2 regions of the Nonlabens ulvanivorans genome follow, and region 2 is predicted to be linked to the other one. Evidence: riboswitches for the same ligand, from Rfam matches in the RefSeq annotation. Region 2 holds a riboswitch; the other holds the start of a gene.
What was found. A riboswitch is a leader RNA that binds a small molecule or an ion and turns the genes downstream of it on or off. The one in region 2 is predicted to bind S-adenosylmethionine.
Positions count from the first base shown of each region.

Region 1 (3,218 bases), 1.1 Mb from region 2:
TGGTTCACTAGCAATAAGATTTAAGAACGTAGTCATGGCATAAACACCATCTAGCATTCCTTCATCCATATTCACATCTATGATTTGTGCACCACCTTCAACTTGATCTCGTGCCACTGCAAGTGCTTCTTCATACAATTCTTCTTTAATAAGGCGCAAGAACTTACGAGAACCAGTAACATTTGTGCGTTCTCCTACATTTATAAAGTTAGATTCTGGTGTAACCACTAAAGCTTCTAATCCAGATAAAGTGAGGTATTTATGATTAGTATATGACATTAGATACTTGTGTTTAAAATTCTAGGTTTGTAACATGATGCAACTTGTTCAATGGCTTTTATATGTGCTGGACTGGTCCCACAGCATCCACCTATTATATTGATGATTCCATCTTCTAAATAGGATTCTATATAGGATTGCATTTGCTCTGGTGATTCATCATACTCGCCAAAAGGGTTAGGCAGTCCAGCATTAGGATGTGCAGATGTATAAAACTGTGTTTCTTTAGAAAGTCTTTGTAAATATGGTTGTAATTGTTGCGCACCTAGCGCACAATTAAACCCTACGGATAATAGTGGAATATGTGATACAGATGTTAAAAAAGCTTCAACCGTCTGACCCGAAAGTGTCCGTCCAGAAGAATCTGTTATAGTACCTGAGACCATAATAGGAATATTTACACCACGTTCTTCCTTGACTTCTTCAATCGCAAAAAGAGCAGCCTTTGCATTAAGTGTATCAAAAATGGTCTCTACCAGTAAAACATCACAGCCTCCATCTATTAATGCTTCTACTTGTTCTTTATAAGCAATGCGCAGTTCATCAAATGTAACTGCTCTATACTCAGGTCTATTAACTTCTGGCGATAAACTAGCAGTGCGATTAGTAGGACCTATACTACCTGCAACAAACCTAGGTTTCTCTGGTGTTTTTAAAGTAAACTCATCAGCAACACGCCGTGCAATTTTTGCACTTTCATAATTTAATTCATAGACTAGATCTTCCATTCCATAGTCTGCCATTGCTATGCTTGTACCAGAAAAGGTGTTAGTCTCTACTATGTCCGCACCAGCTTGATAATACTGTTCGTGTACACGAGCAATCGCATGCGGTTGAGTGAGTGATAGTAAGTCGTTATTACCTTTAAGTGGTGAAGGATAATCAGCAAAACGCTCGCCACGATAATCTTCTTCAGTAAAATTATATTGCTGGAGCATAGTTCCCATTGCCCCATCTAGGATTAGGATTTTTTTCTTTAAGTTTTCCTCAATTGTGGACATCATAGATCAGTGTGTTTAGTACAAATTTGAATTTAAGAATGATGCAACACCGCTTACTTAACCATAATTCAATTGAATTATAGCAAGCTGGCAGATCTATAAAAAGTAAAAGTCTATTTACAAATGGCATCTTCTAGATTTAAAAAAATCCAATGCAAAACACGCGACCTGAGTCTGGTGAATTTAAAAAAAATGTAATCTAGAAAGATGCATTAATATCCATATGGATATTAACGTTTGGTTATCTATCAATCACAAATGTGATGTAGAATGTAGCACCTTCTATGGCTGGCATAGGGTTGCTAAGGTTTCAACGGGTCTATTCCCTCAACCTTTCTTGATAACAAGTCAGTAAGTCATTGAACTAAGTGTCAAATATGATAAGAAAATCATAAACGTCCAAAGGATATTACTTTTAAAACAGAATAATTTAAAAAGATGTTCTGTTTTAAAAATCTATTTATCTAGAAACAAGTCCAGTAAGCAAGATTACTGGTAATTCAGATTTTAGATCTTTAAGTTCTGAAGGAGTTTTTTTAGGAATCCAGAGATATATAGAACGTAAAGTGCTTAATAGATTAAAAAGCATGGTCTCGATATTGAGGTTTTTGAATTCACCCGTAGCGATCCCTTTTTCTAAGATCTTTTTAAAATCAAGTTCATAGGTCTTTCTTAATGTGATATACTCTTGATATTTAGACCCTTCCAGATGCATCCAGTCGGTATTCAAGACAGCAAGTGCGTTGGTATATTCTAGAGCAATATTAATGTGTAGTAGGATTAATTGTTCCGCTTTCGCGAAAGCGGACTTATCATCCATCTCCACGGTATCCATACCGGTGGTGAATTCATGTGCTACCTCAAGAATGAGTGTCGCAAGAATCTCCTGTTTCCCAGAAATGTGATTATATAAACTAGCAGCTTTCATATCCATAGCAGCGGCAAGATCACGCATAGTAACTGCACTATAACCGCGTTCTTTAAAAAGTTGGGCTGCGGTTTTGAGAATTTGTTTTTTGCGTGTCATAAGATGCAAATATAATAGATGATGACTATCTTAAAATTGATTAAAAATCGATAGTTAGGAATTAGAATAATTACTTTTAGACTAGCTTTGAACTTTACCCTACGATAATGCTAGAGAATATAGAAATTAATCCACTCCTAGAGAGATTGCCACCACACTTGAAACAGTTTATAAAGCCACAGAACTATGAGCTTTACACGTATCAAGATCAGGCAGTATGGCGTCATGTCATGAGAAAAAATGTAGATTTTTTAAGTAAAGTTGCACATGGATCTTATCTAGATGGATTAAAAAAAACAGGTATCTCTATAGATAATATACCATCAATGTATGGTATGAATCGCATTCTTAAGGAAATAGGTTGGGCTGCTGTGGCTGTGGACGGATTTATTCCGCCAGCGGCGTTTATGGAGTTTCAAGCATATAAAATATTAGTGATTGCTGCCGATATCAGAAAGCTAGATAATATAGAGTACACACCAGCGCCAGACATTATTCATGAGGCAGCTGGTCATGCACCTATTATTGCTAGTCCAGATTATGCAGAATATTTAAGACGTTTTGGCGAGATAGGAAGCAAGGCGATTTCTAGCGCACATGATCATGAGATGTATGAAGCTGTGCGCAAAATATCCATCCTTAAAGAAACACGTAGTGAAAAACAAAATCCAGAATTAGACAGAGAAATTGCTGCTGCCGAAGCTGAGATAGAACGCCTACAAAATAAAAAGGTTGAACCTAGCGAGATGTCTCTCATACGAAACTTACACTGGTGGACTGTTGAGTATGGACTGGTTGGGACATTAGATCATCCTAAACTGTATGGAGCTGGATTATTATCGAGTCTAGGAGAAAGTAAAAGCTGCCTAGAACCTGAAGTAGAAAAAAGACCTTATACCATTGATGCAGCA
Region 1 is NZ_CP136694.1:1,941,701-1,944,918, forward strand. Features, by position in the region: gene metH (methionine synthase) at 1-279, opposite strand, end outside; gene R1T42_RS08745 (homocysteine S-methyltransferase family protein) at 279-1,280, opposite strand; SAM riboswitch class I at 1,519-1,627, opposite strand; gene R1T42_RS08750 (TetR/AcrR family transcriptional regulator) at 1,741-2,307, opposite strand; gene R1T42_RS08755 (aromatic amino acid hydroxylase) at 2,415-3,218, shown strand, end outside.
Region 1: it holds a riboswitch for S-adenosylmethionine, as region 2 does, so the genes downstream of both, R1T42_RS08745 (homocysteine S-methyltransferase family protein) here and R1T42_RS13635 (O-acetylhomoserine aminocarboxypropyltransferase/cysteine synthase family protein) in region 2, are expected to answer to the same signal.

Region 2 (3,218 bases):
ATAAGCGGCCGTTTCAGAATAGATAGGATTTCTTAATTTTAATCTACTTTCTATCGCAGCAGGACGCATGTCAAAGATTTGAGCAACCTTTCTAGAGATTTCTCCATCGGTTAAATCTACAGTTGATGTTCCATAAGTATCTACATGTATAGAAGTAGGTTCTACCACACCTATGGCATAAGAAACCTGCACTAAAACTTCAGTTGCTAGGCCAGCCGCAACTAGGTTTTTTGCCACGTGACGCGAAGCATAAGCGGCACTACGATCTACCTTAGAAGGATCTTTACCTGAGAATGCTCCACCACCGTGAGCACCTTTACCACCATAAGTATCTACTATAATCTTACGACCAGTAAGTCCAGTATCTCCATGCGGTCCACCTATTACAAATTTCCCAGTTGGGTTAATGTGGTAAGTGATTTTGTCATTAAAAAGTTTTTGAGCATATGCTGGTAATTGCTCAATAACTCTAGGAATTAAAATTTCAACAAGATCTTTTTTAATCTGTGCAAGCATCGCATCATCATCTTCATTAAAAGGATCGTGTTGTGTAGAAATAACAATTGCATCTATACGTTGCGGTATGTTATCATCATTATACTCAATAGTTACCTGTGATTTTGCATCAGGACGCAAGTAAGTAATCTGATCCATTTCACGACGCAATTTTGCCAGCTCGATAAGTATTTTATGAGAAATATCTAAGGCTAGTGGCATATAATTATCCGTCTCTGCCGTTGCATAACCGAACATCATTCCCTGATCTCCTGCACCTTGTTCTTCTTTGTTTTCACGATCAACACCTTGATTAATATCTTGTGATTGTTCATGGATTAAAGAAATTACACCACAAGAATCGCCGCTAAACTGGTAAGCGCCCTTGGTATAACCTATCTTGTTAACCACTTCACGAGCAATGTGTTGTGCGTCTATGTAGGTGTTTGATTTTACCTCACCGGCAAGTATAACTTGACCAGTCGTAACCATAGTTTCACAGGCTACTTTGGATTCTGGATCAAAGGCTAAAAAATTATCTAATAAGGCATCACTGATTTGATCAGCAACTTTATCTGGATGTCCTTCACTTACGGACTCACTTGTAAATAAATATGGCATTTTAAATATTGCGCTTTCGCGAAAGCGAAATTAAAAATCGCTCTCGACATTAATAATTATAGAAGATAAAAAGGGCTGTATGCTCGAGTGCGGTACACTGTTTTAGCGTTTATGTTTTCGAACATGAAAACGAGGTCGCAAGCAGCCAAATCTTTCCCCTAATTGAAGTGCAAATGTAATAAAATGAGCGCTATGTGAGCATTGTTATTATAGCTTTATTAACTATTCTCATAGAGTTTAGTGATCGCTTTTAATTTTAACGTTTGCTTTAAAAATTTGTAATTCAGTTTATTATGTCTAATTCCTACTGTATTAGTAGGAATTTATTTTGTAAAAAGTTTGGTAGTCTCAAAAAGTTTTATGAATCTTTACACTCACGTTCATAACCATATTGAAATTATCAAGAAAGGACGAGGGAACAGACCCATCGACTCCTTAGCAACCCTTAACACTCGTTAAGAAGGTGCTACATTCTGCTCATTAATTTGAGACGAGATGATACACATGTAAGTAGGTTATACTAACAAGTTTCTTTTTTGATTTTCTATCTAGGCTTTAAGTCTGGACAGGAAGTACTTTTCAATTTGGTTTTGTTCTTAAATCAATTTTTAATTTAAAAAGAAACAAAATGTCAAATCAAAAATTTTCAACAAACGCACTTCATGCAGGTCATGACTTTAAAAACAATGGTGGAACTAGAGCGGTACCTCTATATCAAAGCACAGCATATGTGTTTAACGATAGTGATCATGCGGCAAATTTGTTCTCACTATCAGAGCCAGGTTATATCTATACCAGAATTAATAATCCTACGGTAGACGTTCTAGAACAACGACTTGCGGCTTTAGAAGGTGGTATTGCTGCGGTAGCCACAGCATCAGGAACCAGCGCCATCTCAACAACTTTATTAACCTTGTTAAGGGCAGGAGATCATATTATAGCTAGCAGCTCTCTTTACGGTGGTACTTACAATTTACTTTCGGTTACCTTACCTCGATTCGGTATTACCACCACTTTTGTAGATCCTAACGAGGATGACGCTTTCACAAATGCATTACAAGAAAACACAAGAGCTGTATTTGTTGAATCTCTAGGGAATCCTAAACTTGATGTATTAGATTTAAAAAAGATAAGTGCACAAGCTACTAAAGCTCGTGTGCCATTTATCGTTGATAATACCGTAGCAACTCCTTATCTATTAAATCCTATTACTCACGGAGCAGATATCGTCATTCACTCGTTGACTAAATATATTAACGGAAACGGAACCGCTCTAGGTGGTGTAATTATCGATGCCGGAAAATTTGACTGGACTAATGGGAAATTTCCAGAATTTACAGAACCTAGTGCCGGTTATCACGGTCTAGTATATGCAGATGTGTTAAAAGAAGCAAGTTTTATTGCCAAAGTGCGTATAGAGGGATTACGCGATTTAGGTGGAGCAATTTCACCATTTAATGCATGGCAAATTATTCAAGGTTTAGAAACATTGAATTTAAGGATTGAGAAACATAGTCAAAATGCACTAGAATTAGCAAAATGGTTAAGAGATAGAGATGAAGTAGAATGGGTGAATTATCCAGGACTTAAAGATAATGCTTACTATAAACTCGCTCAACAATACTTACCAAATGGACAAAGCGGAATTGTAACATTTGGGGTGAAAGGTGGATATGAAAGTGCTAAAAAGATTGTTGATAGTGCTAAAGTTTTCTCTTTATTAGCTAACATAGGAGATACTAAATCATTAATTATTCATCCCTCGAGTACGACACACCAGCAACTTGATGATGAGTCTCAATTAAGTACTGGGGTAACTAAAGATTTGATACGTTTATCTGTTGGGTTAGAAGATATATCAGATCTTAAAAAAGACCTGGAAGAAGCTTTTTCTACTATCGATAAATCAGTATTGATATAATGAGTGGTTCTTTAAACCATATAGAATTACCAGATTTTAAATTAAGCATTGGTAAAGCACAAACGGTTCATGTAAATTATCAAATTTTTGGGTGTCAATTGCACACGGCACCCATAATATTGATTAACCATGCTTTAACTGGTAATTCTTCGGTAATTGATTGGTGGTCAGAAATTGTAGG
Region 2 is NZ_CP136694.1:3,026,413-3,029,630, forward strand. Features, by position in the region: gene metK (methionine adenosyltransferase) at 1-1,116, opposite strand, end outside; SAM riboswitch class I at 1,511-1,618, shown strand; gene R1T42_RS13635 (O-acetylhomoserine aminocarboxypropyltransferase/cysteine synthase family protein) at 1,745-3,037, shown strand; gene R1T42_RS13640 (alpha/beta fold hydrolase) at 3,037-3,218, shown strand, end outside.